One region of the Ottowia cancrivicina genome, then DNA from elsewhere that is predicted to be linked to it. Evidence: riboswitches for the same ligand, from Rfam matches in the RefSeq annotation. Region 1 holds a riboswitch; the other holds the start of a gene.

Evidence for each region. Region 1 has a riboswitch for cobalamin ahead of QB898_RS04070 (ribonucleoside-diphosphate reductase subunit alpha). Riboswitches for the same ligand answer to the same signal wherever they lie in the genome.
Region 2: linked by a shared signal. The riboswitch ahead of QB898_RS02135 (pseudoazurin) and the one ahead of QB898_RS04070 (ribonucleoside-diphosphate reductase subunit alpha) in region 1 are both predicted to bind cobalamin.

What each region holds. Positions count from the first base shown of each region.
Region 1 covers NZ_JARVII010000005.1:68,138-75,844, forward strand. Annotated here, with positions in the region: gene QB898_RS04065 (ribonucleotide-diphosphate reductase subunit beta) at 1-870, opposite strand, end outside; gene QB898_RS04070 (ribonucleoside-diphosphate reductase subunit alpha) at 1,007-3,364, opposite strand; cobalamin riboswitch at 3,783-3,976, opposite strand; gene lpxA (acyl-ACP--UDP-N-acetylglucosamine O-acyltransferase) at 4,042-4,833, opposite strand; gene fabZ (3-hydroxyacyl-ACP dehydratase FabZ) at 4,878-5,321, opposite strand; gene lpxD (UDP-3-O-(3-hydroxymyristoyl)glucosamine N-acyltransferase) at 5,381-6,385, opposite strand; gene QB898_RS04090 (OmpH/Skp family outer membrane protein) at 6,421-6,948, opposite strand; gene bamA (outer membrane protein assembly factor BamA) at 6,981-7,707, opposite strand, start outside.
Region 2 covers NZ_JARVII010000002.1:186,241-193,947, forward strand. Annotated here, with positions in the region: gene QB898_RS02120 (DMT family transporter) at 1-535, shown strand, start outside; gene QB898_RS02125 (DnaJ C-terminal domain-containing protein) at 728-1,732, shown strand; gene QB898_RS02130 (chaperone modulator CbpM) at 1,747-2,064, shown strand; gene QB898_RS02135 (pseudoazurin) at 2,313-2,858, opposite strand; cobalamin riboswitch at 3,057-3,374, opposite strand; gene QB898_RS02140 (polysaccharide deacetylase family protein) at 3,690-4,673, opposite strand; gene QB898_RS02145 (purine-cytosine permease family protein) at 4,822-6,240, shown strand; gene QB898_RS02150 (hypothetical protein) at 6,625-6,822, shown strand; gene QB898_RS02155 (alpha/beta hydrolase) at 7,009-7,707, shown strand, end outside.

The DNA of each region.
Region 1 (7,707 bases):
GGGCAGCTCGCGGTCCTGGCTGCCGAGAAACTGCGACCAGTCCAGCTCGGCCTGCGTGATTTCGGTGACGATGGCCTGCGCTTTCTCGCGGTTTTGCGCCAGCCAGGCCTGGCCGCGCGCGGTATTCAGCTCGATGCGAATCACCATCTGGTCCAGCCGCTGGTGCACTTCAAACTCGTCCTGGCAGATTTTCTGGATGGCTTTGGCAATGGGCACGAACATGCCGATTTCACCAAAGGCAAAGGTCACGATGAATGAGGATATGAACTGAATGCGCTCCAGGCAATACAGCGCCACATAAAAAGCCATGACGGCGGCGTATGCCTCTTCGCCGCTGGCATGGCCCAGCGCATAGCGGTGCGATACCGTGTAAACCTCGCCAAAAACCTGCGCCATTTTCTCCAGCCGGTGAAAGCTTTCGGTAATGGAAAGAATTTCGCTGAATACTTCGTCGGGGTTGTCGAAGCTGTTGCGCACGATTTCGGAATAAGTGAGGCCGTGCAGGTATTCATTGGCGCCAATGGCCAGCGTCACGCCCCAGAGTTCCGAATTGGTGATGAAAGGCGCCAGTATGGGCACGATGCTTTTGCTGGCCACCGTGTCGGCTTCCCACTGGTAGGCCAGGTTGTAAATCATGGCGTCATACATGCCGCGCGAGCAGGTTTTGAATTCGCTATTGCACGAGGCGTAGTCGAATTCATTTTCGTCCCAGCGCAGCGAAAGCATTTTCTTGTACATGGCGAAAAGCTCCGGATAAGGGCGGTTGATGGAATCGAGCAGGCCGCCGGGCTGGCCGAGAAAAAGATCGGTGCTTTTGTAGTCGCTCTTGTGAATGTTGAAAATGGATTCGGGAATGCTGGGCTGGGTCATGGCAATGCCTGTGAAATGGAAGGATGAAGGCGGCAGCGAATTGAAAAGAGGAGCAGATTCAGGCCCGCTGAAAATGCGTGCGCCGCAGTGTTTGTGAGGAGATGCTGCTATGAAACAAGGAGCAAAATCAAGCCCTTTACAGACTGCATGCTCCGCTGGCGCAGCCGCGCTCGTCAGGGGCCATTTCAAAATCGCCATCCGGGTTTTCTGGCGCTGGCGCCAATACGGGCGCCAAACCGGAAAGGCGGCTTTTTTCGGCCATGCGGCTTTCCACCGTGGCGCTTTTGCCTTGGTCGCTGGTGAGCGAATTTTGGTAATAGCGGCCTTTCATGCCGTAGCGGCACATGGCCAGGTGCTCTTCCATGATTTCGTCGGTGTAAACCACGGGGTCGCTGGCGCGGTCGCGCCAGAAATCGGCGCTGATGCCCTGGTCGGTGAATTTCTGGAAAATGGCGTAGATTTTGATCATGTCCAGCGTGGGGATATTCCACGCCAGCTCGTAGCGGTCTTTCAGCAAATCGGAATCGGTGGCGACCCAGTCAATCACGTTGCTGTTGTCCGATTTTTTCAGCGTGATTTCGCGTATGGGATAAATGCTGTTGGGCACGCCAGCGGCCTTGGAGCTGGATTCGGTGGGCATGTGCGCCACGAGAACCGAATGGCGGATGCCGCCCTGCGCCACGATTTGCCGGCGCAGCGCCTCCCAGTCGTAGCTGTAGCGGGGGGCTGCGATTTCATCCACGGTTTTCTTGTAGGTATCAATCGGCAGCCAGCCTTCGGGCCAGCGGGTTTTGTGCATCCAGGGCGCATTGCCTTTTTCGCGGGCCAGTTGCAGGCTGGCCTTGAGCGCAAAGTAATAGTGCCGCTCGGCCAGCCAGTGGCAGTGATCGCGCCCCGCTTGCGTGGTGTATTTCAGGTTTTTGCGCGCCAGCTCGGTGGCCACGCCCATCATGCCCACGCCGGCGCTGCGGCGCGCCTTGGCCGTCATTGCCACATGCGCAAAGGGGTAGTCGGACATGTCAATGCATTTGTCGATCATTTTCAGCGCGTAATAGGCGGCGGAGGCGTATTGCTCGTCGCTGTGAATATTGCAGACGACCAGTGCGGAGAGCGCGCAGATGGCGATTTCGCCGGATTCGGGTTTGTCTTCGTCCGAATAAAGGTCGGTCATGCGCCAGTATTCTTTGGTGGGCAGCGCGATTTCGTTGCAGAGGTTGCTGCTGTGAATGGGGTCTTTGAAAGGCGTGTGGCGGTTGGCTTCGTCGATCCACAATTCATAATGCGTGCCGCATTCATAAGCCTGCTGGCGGGCGAGCACGACGAAATCACGGGCGCTGATGGTTTTTTGGGGGAAATCGGGATTTTTCTCGTAGGCTTCATAAAGCGCTTCGAAATGGTCCTGGTCGCCCGAAAACATGGCGTGCCACAAATCAGGCGCCGAATATTCGGTAAAGAGAAAAACCTCTTCATTGCGCGCCGCTTTTTTGGTGAAAAGGCGGTTGTACATGACGCCGAAATGCAGCTCCCGGATTTTCTTGTCTTCGGTGGACATGGGGTTTTGCAGCAGGGCGATGGTGGTGTTTTCAGGGTCAAACGCCGAGTAGTAGCTGGTGCAGGCGCCGCCGCGCCCAGCCTGCTGGTTGGCTTTGGTGGCAAAGGCCAGCGCGCGGTAATACGGCAGTTTGCCCTGATGCGAAATGACGCCGCCGCGCACCGGATCGCCCAGCGTGCGCGTGGAAATCATGCCGCCGATGCCGGCGCTCATGCCCGTCATTTCATACGCAATATGGTCGCCAATGGCCAGCGAATGCAGGCTGTCGCCCGCCTTGTAAACGCAGCAGGAAGCGTAGCCATTGAGCCGCGTGCCCAGGTTGATGTAATTGGGGCTGGGGGCGTTGATGCGGTTGTATGAAAAATGGTTGTACCAATTGACGATGTGCTTGAGGCGCTCTTCGCGCGGCTCGTCTTCAGCCAGCGCCATGGCCATGCGCATGTAGATGAACTGGGGCGATTCATATTCCTGCCGCGTGACGCGGTTCATGAGCGCGTATTTCTTGCGCAATTGCAGGATTTGTGAATAGGCATATTCAAAATCGCGCGCGTGATCGATGAATTTTTCGATTTGCGCGTATTCGTCTTCGCTGTAGTCCAGCTCGCGCATCAGGCCCGCTGCGGCCAGTTTTTGCTGCACGGCGCGAATGGTGGGCATGTGCGTGCTGCTGCCGTAGATTTCCTTGCGCGTGACAGCAGCGTAAAGCCGCCCTGCCATGAGGCTGTAGGGCCAGCTTTTTTTCTGCACGCAGATTTTGATGAGTTGCCTTTGCAGGTCCTGGCTGGTGGTTTTGTCGCCAAAGTGGCTCATCGCCTCCATGACGACGGAGGACCAGTCCACCCGCTCGCCCAGCTGCTCGCTGGCCCAGATGGACCAGCTGTTGACTTTGGCGGGTATGAAGGGTTCTTCGCGCCCGTCGCGCTTGATGATGGTTTTGAGCAAAGCGCTCTCCCCGTGAATGGATTTGCACAAAGCCGGGGCGAGGCAGAGCTGGCGCGGACAGGGTTGGGGCCAAAGCAGGCGCATTGGGCCAGGAGCGAAACCCGTCCGGCCCGCCGCACACCCGCAGCCGCCGACAGCCATGCCAGGCAGGCCGGTATCCGGGCTTGCGGATTGCCAGATGCCCCTTCATGAGGGCGCTGGCGCAAGGCCGCCGGGCCTTCCCGCCCCATGAAGGGGGCAGTGACCGCCTTTGCGCATGGCGCGCGCGGGCTTCAGAACCTGTTCACCACCTGTCCGTGAGCGCGAAGGCGCAAGCCGGGCGCGGCCCGGAGCTGGCGCGTTTTACTTCGCTTTTGAGAGCAAATTCAGGGCCATGAAAACGCCTTTATCGCACATTCTTACGGGACCTCATACTATTGAATCAATAGCAAAAAGGGCCGGTGGCTTTCAGGGCGGTTCGACGGCCGGGTTCTCTCACGGACAGGCATTGAACGGGTTCTTGGCAGCGTTGCTGATCCGCTGACCGTTGCGGGGGCAGCGCAGGCTTGGTTTACCTGCTTCCCGTTTAACTCCGTGGCATGGCCGTGGAGCACCTGTCAGGCAGAACGCCAGCCGTCTGGAAGATGGCTGGCGAGCGGCGCGGATTGTGGCACGGGCGAAAGCGCCGCGCGGCGGCTTCAGCGCACAATGCCACGGCTGGCGCTGGCGAGGAAGCCGAGCATGAGGCGGGCGTCTGCGGCCATATCGGCATCACCGCTGGCGGACTGCGCCTGGATGGCCTGCCGGGCGGCATCCAGCGGCAGACCCTGGCGGTAGATCAGGCGGTACATGTGCTTGATGGCAGCGATGCGCTCTGGCGAGAAGCCCCGGCGGCGCAGGCCCTCGACGTTGATGCCCTGGGCGGCGGCGGGATTGCCGGATGCGGTGATGAAGGGCGGCAGGTCTTGCGAGAGACGGGTTTGAAAACCCGCCATGGCGTGCGCGCCCACACGCACGTACTGATGCACGCCGGTGATGCCGCCGATAACGGCCCAATCGCCAATATGCACGTGGCCCGCGAGCTGAACGGCGTTGGCCAGGATGGTGTGGCTGCCAAGCTGGCAGTCGTGGGCGATGTGGACGTAGGCCATGATCCAGTTGTCATCGCCCAGGCGGGTGACGCCGACGTCTTGCACGGTGCCGGTGTTGATGGTGACGAATTCGCGGATGGTGTTGCCCGCGCCGATTTCCAGACGGGTGGGTTCGCCTGCGTATTTCTTGTCTTGCGGCGCTGCGCCAATGCTGGCGAACTGGAAGATGCGGTTGCCAGGGCCGATGCTGGTGCGGCCTTCAATGACGCAGTGCGCGCCAATGCGGCTGCCCGCGCCAATGCGCACATGGGGGCCAATGACGGCATAGGGGCCGACGGCGACATCTGCCGCCAGCTCAGCCGCAGGGTCAATGAGGGCGGTGGGATGAATGGCTGCCACGGCGCGCGCTTGGCAAAGGCGTGAAAAGGCCGGAAAAGAGAGGTTCAGCGCACGCGGCGCATGGTGCACATGATGGAGGCTTCCACAACCAGCTCGTCGCCCACGGTGGCTTTGCAATGGAATTTGTAGATGCCGCCGCGCACGCGGTCAAATGTGGTGTGCAAGGTGAGCTGGTCGCCCGGTTCAACGGGACGCTTGAAGCGCACGCCATCCGCACCAACAAAGTAGAAAAGCGTGTCGTCATCCAGCGAAATGCCTTCGACCATGAAGCCCAGCAGCGCCGAGGCCTGCGCCAGGGCTTCGACCATGAGCACGCCTGGCATCACGGGACGCGAAGGAAAGTGGCCGGTGAAAAAGGGTTCGTTGATGGTGACGTTCTTGAGCGCGCGCAGGGACTTGTTTTCAAGATCGACATCAAGAATGCGGTCAACCAGCAGGAACGGATAGCGGTGCGGCAGCTTTTCAAGGATGTAGTGGATGTCCATGATGTCGTTGAATCTTTTTGGTGATGGGGCAAAAAGCCCGGCCGCCGCGCTGCGGCGGCCCTTCAGCCGGAAAGCCGGGCATTGTCGCCGTTTTCCGCCAACTTTTTCTCAAGTTGTCTGACACGTTCGCGCAGAGCATGAAGATGCTTGAGCGAGGCGGCATTCTTTTCCCATGCCGCGTTGTCGTCGATGGGGAAAAAGCCGGTGTATTGGCCCGGCTTGGTAATGGAGCGCGCCACCATGGAGGCAGCGGAAATGTGGACGTGATCGGCGATATCGAGATGCCCCAGGATCATGCCCGCCCCCCCCACCGTGCAATGCGCGCCGATGCGGGCGCTGCCCGCCACGCCCACGCAGCCGGCCATGGCCGTATGAGCGCCAATGTGCGTGTTGTGGCCAATCTGAATGAGGTTGTCGAGCTTGACGCCGTCTTCAATGACGGTGTCGTCCAGCGCGCCACGGTCAATACAGGTGTTGGCGCCAATTTCGACGTCATTGCCAATGCGGACGCCGCCCAGCTGTTCAATCTTGACCCATTGGCCTTGATGCGGCGCGAAGCCAAAACCATCGCCGCCAATCACCGCTCCGCTTTCAATCAGACAGCGCTCGCCAATCGTGCAGCCCGATGCCACCGTGACGCGCTCGCGCAAGACAGTGTGCGCGCCAATCCGTGCGCCGCTGCCCACAAAGCATAGAGCGCCCACACGGGCGGCCGGATGAACTTGCGCACCTTCCTCCACCACAGCGCTGGGGTGAATGCCTGCCGGCTCTGGCGGCAAGTGCGTACGCTTCCAGAGCTGGGTCAGGCGGGCGAAATAGAGATAAGGGTCTGAGGCAACAATGCAGTCGCCTCGCGCGCCTGCCGCCTCTTGCATGGCAGGCGCGACGATGATGCACCCGGCCTGCGTTTGTGCCAGCAAGCCTGCCAGCTTCGGGTTCGGCACCAAAAAGCTGATGTCGGCAGGCGTGGCTGTTTCCAATGAAGCCAAACGCGCCACTTCGCGCTCTGGACTTCCTCGCAACTCGCCACCAAGGGCCTCAACAATGGCGGCGAGAGAAAGGCTCACAGCGCTCGAAGTGTGCGATCGTTCAGCAAAAGCACTTATTTGGATGCATTAAGGGCCTTGATGACCTTGTCAGTAATATCCAGTTGGGGATTCAGATAGACGGCTTCTTGCAGAATCACGTCATATTTTTCAGCTTCGGCCACTTGCTTGACCACGCGATTGGCGCGATCGAGCACGGCTTGCAGCTCTTCATTGCGGCGGGCATTGAGGTCTTCCTGGAATTCACGCGATTTGCGCTGGAATTCGCGGTCTTGCTCCAGCAACTGGCGCTGGCGCTGGCTGCGCTGGCTTTCGGACAGGGTGGGCGCGTCACGCTCAAATTTTTCAGAAGCAGCGCGCAGCGCATTGCCTGCGTCGTTCAGCTCTTTCTCGCGGCGTGAGAACTCCTGCTCCAGTTTGGCCTGAGCGGCCTTGGCTGGCTCGGCTTCGCGCAGCATGCGGTCAGAATTGACGAAGCCAATGCGCGCGCCTTGCGCAAAGGCTGGCGCAGCCAGAGCGATGCTGACGGACAGAAGAGAAGCGCGCAGAAGATGGCGGGCGAGAGTGGTGGTCTTGGTGGTCATATCTTGAGAAGGTGACAAAACGATTTCGGATTTCAGAAGGAAGTGCCAATCTGGAACTGGAATTTTTCAATTCTATCGCCCGCTTTTTTGCGGACAGGCACAGCAAAGGCAAAGCGCAGCGGCCCCATGGGCGATATCCAGCTGACGCCCACGCCTGCGGAGGCCCGGAAGGCATCGCGCTCGATTTTTTCGTGCTCTCCCAGCAGCGCGCCTACGTCCACAAAGCCGAACAGGCGCAAAGTGCGGTCATTGCCCGCGCCCGGAAACGGGGTGATGAATTCGGTGTTGAGCGTGATTTTGCGCGCGCCGCCAATGAAGGAACCGGTGACGTCACGCGGACCGAGGGTGGCCTGCTCGAAGCCCCGCACGGAACCCAGGCCGCCTGAATAGAAATTCTTGAACACCGGAAACGGCTGCCCGGAAAGGCCCTTGCCCCAGCCCAGCTCGCCATTGAAGGCCAGCGTGTATTGCTTGGAAAGCGGCACGTATTGCTGGTACTGGTAGTTGGTTTTGACGTAGCGCGCATCGCCCAGCAGGCCCAGTTCGCCGAACAGGCGCTGGTAGCGGCCCTCATTGGGCGCCAAGGCGCTGTCGCGCGTGTCGCGCGACCAGCCCACCGTGAACGGAAAGGAAGTGCTCTTGTAGCCAAAGCGTTCGGCATACGCCAAGTAGGCCGCCGGGATGTTGGTGCCCGTGCGGATTTCAGTGCGCTCCGCATTGACGCCCAGGTAAACCGTGTCCTGCTCCGTGACCGGCACG
Region 2 (7,707 bases), on a different contig from region 1:
CGAGCGCCCCACGGCGGGCGCGCTGCTGCGCCTGGCGCTGGCGCTGGCGGGCGTGACGCTGGTGCTCAAAAAACCCGGCATGGCCTGGCCCTGGCCCGAAAGCCAGGCGGACTGGCTGGCCATCGCCGGGGGCTTTTCCTTTGCCTTGACAGGCGTGCTGCTGCGCCGCTGGCGCGGCACGCCCGCCACGGCGCGCACCTTCGCCATGTTTCTGGGCAGCGCCATCGTCTCCACTGGCGTGGCGCTGGCCGCGCAAGCCGCCCATCTGGCCGCGCCGCCTGCCCTGGCCAACTGGGCCGGCTGGCTGCCCTGGGCGCTGGGCCTGGCGGCGGCGCTGCTCACGGGCAACATGGCCCTGCAATACGGCACGGCGCACCTGCCCGCGCAAACGGCCTCGCTCATCATGCTGGCCGAAGTGGTGTTCGCCAGCGTCTCGTCCGTGGCGCTGGGCGCCGCTGCCCTTGCCACGGGCACGCTGGCAGGCGGCGCCATGATTCTTTCCGCCGCCTTGCTGGCCGTGCCGATGCGGCGCTGAAGCGCCTTCCGCCTACTATTGAAACCATAGCTGCAAGCCCAGTCTGCACGGGCGCAAACGGCCCATTTGATGCTGAATCCAGGCGCGAGTCTCACAGGCAGGCGGGGCTTGCCGCGCACACGACAATCAGGCCCGTTTTCCCGCAGGGCCTTCCGCGTTGAAACCCCTTTTCCCAACTCCATGTAGAAAGCCATGCAATTCAAGGACTACTACCAGATCCTGGGCGTGGACAAAAGCGCCAGCCAGGACGACATCAAAAAAGCCTACCGCCGCCTGGCCCGCAAATACCACCCCGACGTGAGCAAAGAGCCAGACGCCGCTGCCCGCATGGCCGAGGTGAACGAGGCCAACACCGTGCTGGGCGATGCCGAAAAACGCAAGATTTATGACAGCGTGGGCGCACAAGCCTGGGCCGCAGGCGCGCGCTCCGGCGACGACGTGCGCCCGCCGCCCGACTGGAACGCGGGCTTTGGCTCAGGTTTTGGCGCGGAAGGCGGCGCGGGCGGCTTTCACCACTTCACAGGCGATTTTTCAGGCTACACCGGTGAAGACGCAGGCCAGTTCAGCGACTTTTTCGAGCAGATGTTCGGCCAGGCGCGCCAGGCGCGGGCCGCCCGTGCATCCGGCCCGCAAAAAGGGCGCGACGAACACGCCCGCATCGAGCTGGACCTGGCCGACGCCTACCACGGCGCCGAACGCCACATCACCCTGCGCGGCAGCCGCGTGAACGAAAAAGGCGAGCTTCAGTCCGCTGACCGCACGCTGCGCGTGAAAATTCCGCAAGGCGTGAAAGAAGGCCAGCTCATCCGCCTGGCCGGGCAAGGCCATCCGGGCCTGGGCGGCGGCGAAGCGGGCGACCTGTTTCTGGAAGTGCGCCTGCGCCCCGATGAGCGCTGGCAAGTGCAAGGCCGCGACGTCACGCTGAAAGTGCGCGTGGCCCCGTGGGAAGCGGCGCTGGGCGGCAGCATCGAAATCACCACGCCCGACGGCAAGGCCATCGCCGTCACCGTGCCCGAAGGCAGCGGCCACGGGCGCAAACTGCGCCTCAAAGGCCGGGGCATCCCGTCAGCCACTGCGCCGGGCGATCTGTATCTGGAGCTGCAAGTGGCGGTGCCCAGCGCCGTGACCGAGCCGCAAAAAGCCGCCTGGGCCGCCTTGCGCGACGCCTACCCCGACTTCAATCCGCGCCGAGCCTGAAGGAGAGAACACGCATGCAAACCCTTTTTGACGACACCCTTGCCAGCGCCGCCCAGTTGATGGCCGATGACGCGCTCGACCCGCAAACCCTGGCCGGCGGCTGCCACATGACGCTCGAATGGGTCAGCGCCCGCGTGCAGGCTGGCGTGCTGGAGCCGGTGAGCGGTGACAGCGCCGCCACCTGGCGCTTTGCCAGCGCCGCCCTCACCCGCGCGCGCCGCATCGCCCACCTGGAGCGCGCCTTTGACGCCGACCCCCAGCTGGCCGCCCTCACCGCCGACCTGATGGAAGAAGTGGCCCGCCTGCGCCGCCTGCTGCCGCAGGCCGGATAAAGCGGCCGCCCCGCCTTGGGCCTCAACCCTTTTCCCAAGCCGCAGCCAGCGTGGGCGGCTGAAAGGTGGAGCGGGGCCTTTAGCGCAAAAACAGGAGCAAATGCAGAGAGGCAAAAAATACCGCATGGCGCAGTCTCCATCGCGACCTAACGCTATGGATTCGGGAGCAAATACGGTGCTGGCCTTCCGGCCATTTCCGTGCCCCCTTTTTCACTGCCGCCTGCTGCTCTTCTTCACCCGCGCGCGGCTCACTCGCCAGCCTGCTGGGCGCGGGCGGCAATTTCGTGAAAGCGCTTTTGCGCGGCGGCGGGCACTTCGGGCGGAATCTGCATCTGCTGCGGGCCGGGGCCGTCGCCCACGCGGATGAGCATGACCATGCCCATGGTGTAGTGCGGCATGCAGCGCACGCCGTAGAGGCCCGGCTGCTCGAAGGCCACCTCGATTTCCTCGTTGATCTTGCCCGTGAAGGACGGCGCGCCCTCGGGGGCCATGCCGGGAATGGAGGCAGCGTTGTGACCGTTGTGAACGGCGAGAAATTTCACCTTGTCGCCAGGGGCGATGTGCAGATAGTCCGGCTCGAAGGGCATGGGGCCGGTGGCGTTGCGGTTGAGCATCTTCACCTCCCATGTTTTGGCCCAGGCGGGCGCGGGCGCATGCGCGGCGCAGGCCAGCGCGAGGGCCGCGAAAGCGTTGAAAAGCCAGCGCGAACGGCGATGGAAATGGCGGCGGGAATGACTGTGGATGAGGCCACGGGCGGACTGCGCCGCAGAGGCCGGGGGTAGAGCGTGGAACATGCGCTGATCTCCTGGCCGCCCGCTTCTCCCGCGAGCGGCGTGGGTTGCCAAAAGGCAGCGCAGGCGGGAGCAAAAGCGCGGTCAGGGCCGGGCAGCGCGAAAGTCATGCGAGACGGCGGCGCGGCAAACGGCGCGCGCCTTGCGGCATGGCAGGTGCATGGGCCTTGGCCGGCCAGCCGCACGCCCGCAGCCGCCGACGGAAAGGCTTGAGGGCAGGCCGGTATCCGGGCTTGCGGACCGCCGCAGGCGGCGCGCGGCTTCTGGCGAAGGCGCGCCTGGCTTGCTGCGAGGCCCCGGCCTTCCCGCGCCAGCCCTGAATGGCTCAGGGCAAGAAGCGCAGTGGCTGCCGCGCGCGAGGGGCGCGCTGGCTGTCGGGGTTTGGTTTCCGCTGACCGTTGCGGGGGCAGCGCAGGCTTTGCGGCCCGGGCGCATGCCGTTGCGGCATGGCCTGGAAGACGCGCACCTGCTTCCCGTTTAACCCTTTGACCGCAAGAAAGCAGCCTTGGGGCACCTGTCAAGCTGGCCGCCGCCCTTTTCGCATGCGATGGCGCATGGGAGCGGGGCGGAAGCCGGGGGCGATTGTGGTGCAGCGCGGCCCGCCGCCAGGCGGCGCCAGCGCCTGCGCGGCGGCATTCACATCAAAAGGAGGAGCAAATTAAAGGGACGAAAAAACAGCGTCTGCGCTCTTTCTACTAGGACATCATGCTATGGATTCAGAAGCGAATTGGCGCCTCTCTTTTCGCTGCCTGTTGCGCTGGCTGCTGTGGCGGGTGGCGCGGCAGGCGTAAAAAAGCCTGCCGGGGGAGGGCAGGCTTTGGTGGCGGGGGCGGCTCAGCGGTTGGGCCGGTCGGCCGGGGTGGCGGGGCGGGGCACTTGTTCGATGAATTTGCGGGCGATGGCGTCGCGGCGCATGAAGACAGCGTCTTTCTTGGACTGCGCGTAGCGGATGAATTCGGCCAGGCCGTTGGCGCGGGCGGGGTTGCCGGTGATGCGCGGGTGCAGGCCGATGGACATCATGCGGCCGCAGTCGTCGCCGTCGTCGAGCAGCTGGTCAAGCGTGCGCGAGGCCATTTCCACGAAGTCGGAGGCGGCGGCAAAGCCGGTGCCCATGATGTAGCGGCAGTCGTTGGTGACCAGCGAGTAGGGCACGATGAGGTGGGATTTGCCGTTGATGAAGGTCCAGTGCGGCAGGTCGTCGCCGTAGTAGTCGGAGTCGTAGAGAAAGCGCCCGTCTTCCACGAGCAGCTCGCGGGTGTTGACGGACATTTCCCGGCAGTACCAGCCGCTGGGCTGGCGGCCCAGGGTTTTCTGGAACGAGTCCATCGCCAGGTTGATGAGGGCTTTTTCTTCTTCGCGCGAGTATTCGTAGTGGTCAATCCAGCGGTAGCCGTGACCGACGACTTCGTCGCCGCGTTCGTTGAGCTTGCGGGCGACTTCGGGGTTGCGCTCCAGCGCCACGGCGGCGGCAAAGAAGGTGGCGGGCACCTGGCAGCGGTCAAAGATGCGCAGCAGCCGCCACACGCCGGCGCGCGAGCCGTATTCGTACATGGATTCCTTGGCGAGATCGCGCTGGTCGTCCACGTTGAAGGGCAGCTCGTACATGCCGTCATTCATGTGGTCGCCCATGGCGAAGGTTTTTTCGGAACCTTCTTCGTAATTGACGACGATGTTGATGGCGACTTTGGCGCCCCCGTCCCAGCGGATGCGGGGCGGGCGCTCGCCGTAGCCAATGATTTCACGCTCGGGGCCGCTGACGCCGGGCAGGTCGTCGTTGCGGTACCAGTGGTTTTTGGCGATTTGTTCCGGGCTGGGCATGGCATGGGCCTTTCTCTGTGGGTGGAAACAGCCGGATTCTAGGAAGCGGAAAAACGCCAATCACATTGTGAATACCCACAAGTTACAAGAGGCCATTTCGAGCGCAAGATGCCGTGCTTTGCAACGCCATTTCGCAAGGAGTGAAAAAGTGTCTGATCTGCCCGCAGCCAGCGGCCGCCAGGAGCCGCAAGGCAATGAGGAGTTCATGCTGGAGCCGGTGCCGCGCGGCGCGCGCCGCTCTTGGTGGGCCATGTTCGCCATCTGGGTGGGCTTTGGCTATGTGCCCACGGGGCTGATCGTGGGCGGGCAGCTGGCGGGCCAGGGCGGCCAGCCGGGCATGCCGTTTGGCCAGGCGCTGCTGGCCATTGCCACGGGCGAGGGGCTGCTGCTGGCGCTGACTTTTCTGCTGGGTTACGCGGCCATGCGCACGGGGCTGAATCTTTCGCTGATTTCGCGCATTTCCTACGGGCGCAAGGGCATGGTGCTGCCCATGCTCATCATGGCCTGCCTGACGCTGGGCTGGTTCGCTTCCATCACCGGCATGGTGGGCGACATTTTCAAGGCGGCGCTGGGCGATGTGACGGGCGTGACGGTGGTCAATGGCCTGTCGCTTGAATACGTGCTGCTGTGCCTGCTGTGGGGCGCGGTGTTCACCTACTCGGCCTGGCGGGGCATTGCCGCGATCGAGAAGATTTCGTCGGCGGCCACGCCCTTCGTGCTGGTGGTGGCCGTGGTGGTGGCCGTGATGATGGTGGGCGAGGCCGGCGGCATGGGCGCGGTGCTGCGGCAGGCGGCCACACGCTCGGGCATGACGCCCGGCACGGCCGTCACAGTGCTGATTGGCGCGTGGATTGCGGGCGTGATCATGGGCGTGGACATCTTCCGCTACGCGAAAAACGCCGCGCACGTGCTGGTGGGCGCGGCGGCCTGCTTCGTGCTCACCAATCCGCTGCTCAATGTGGTGGGCTACCTGGGGGCGGTGGCCACGGGCAATTCGGACTTCATCGCCTGGATGGTGCAAAAGGGCGTCATCCTCACCGTGCTGGGCGTGGCGCTGTGGGTGCTGGCGCTGTGGACGACCAATATGTCCGAGCTGTACTGCAACGCGCTGTATGTGGGGCCTAGCGCCGAATCGCTGGGCGCGCGCTGGCCGCGCGGGCGCATTGTCATCATCGTGGGCGCTCTTGGCTCCGTGCTGGGGGCGCTGGGCTTTTACAGCCATCTTTTCGGGCACTTCATCACCATTTTGGGCGCGGCCTTCGTGCCGCTGGCCGGCCCCATCCTGGCGGACTTTTACTTCGTGCGCCGCGCCGAATACGCCACGGCCAACCCCAACGACATGCCGCCCGTGCGCTGGCCCGCCATCCTCTCATTCAGCGCCGGAGCCGTGGCGGGCGTGGCGTTCCAGTACAAGCTGCCGCTGCCGTTTGACTTTCCGTCAGGGCTGGCGGCGCTCATCATCACGTTCGCGCTGCATCTGTCGCTTTCCAAAGCCATGGCCAGGCGGCCCGAACAGCGCCAGGTGGTTTCACCAGGCTTTGCCAGCCCGATGGCCGAGCGAAGCTGATGCCCAAAAAAAGGAGCAAATTCAGGAGCCTGAAAACTGGAGTTGCGCACATTCCACTAGGACATCATGCTATGAATCAAGGAGCGGAATCTTCCTTTCTACTCCGCTTTCCCTCCCGGTTCGGCATGGCGCCAGCGGGCAGGTTGCGGCTTGCCGCTCATGCATGAAAAAACCGGCATCGGCCTTGCCCCGCTGGCGGCGCAACGGAAGATGGCCCATCCGCCATTTTCATTTGCGGATAACGCCTGCCAGCGGCATGGCAGAAGGCGAGTGGCATGCCGTTGAAACGGATTTTCAGGCTGCGCGGCGGCCCATGATTCGCAAGCGAGCAGGCATTGCGCCTGGCGCGGCTGGGAATGGGTTTTCACTCATACGGTCCAGACGATGCGCGCCGTGAAAAGAAAGGAAAAATACGGCGCGGCGAATTCAAGCTTGCGCCGTCATTTTTGCCCCTGCTTTGGCAGCTTCCAGCGCAGGAAGGTTGCGCGCCAAGGCTGTTTATGGAATGGAAGGTCTGCTCTTCTTTTTGATGCCCTGCGCCTTGCCCAATGGCGTGCGGTCTGGCGATTGAGCGCCATTTGAAAACCAGATAATCAAAATAAGATGCAACGCAATGATGGCCCGCCGGTTTCACACATCGATTTTCGGCAGGCAAATCATGCCGAAAATCGCCTTATCCATTGTGCAGACATGAAATCCGCCGAATGCAAAACGCATTATTCTTCCGGCCTGCAATCGCCCGCTTCATTTGCCTGCCGGAACCGGAAAATGCTGAAATTCTTGCCCGCTCTTTTTCTGCTGGCGGCCACGGCCGTTTTTGCCGCGCCGCCCGAGCCGCCGGTCAATAACGAAATCAGCCGCCTGGCCGACACCAGCGTGCTCACCAGCGAGCATGAGGGCTACGCTTTTCACCGTTTTGATTTGAATGACGAAGACGGCCGCCCACACCGCGTGTTTGTGGCCGTTCCGAAGGCCGCGCCGCCTGAAGGCGGCTTTGCCGCGCTTTATGCGCTGGATGGCAATGCGCTGCTTGAATTTCTGCCCGCCGCCCGCCTGCGGCCGCCGCTGGAGCAGCTGCCGCTGCTGGTGCTGATCGGCTATCCGACCGAGCGGCGTTTTGACACCGCCGCCCGCGCCTGGGACTACACCCCGCCTGGTCCGCAAGGCCAGCCCCTGCCCGATCCGGTGGCAAAGGAGCGCGTCAATGGCGGCGCGGCGGCGTTTTTGCGCTTCATCGAGCGCCAAGTCAGGCCGCGCGTGGAGCAGCTGGCGCGCACCGATGCGCAGCGGCAGACGCTGTGGGGGCATTCGTATGGCGGGCTGTTCGTGCTTTACACCCTGCTGAATCAGCCGCAGGCGTTCACGCGCTATATCGCCGCCGATCCTTCGCTGTGGTGGCAAAAGGGCCTGATGCTGCAATACGCGCAGCAGGCGCTGGAGCGGCTTGAGCGCTCCGCCTTCAGCGGC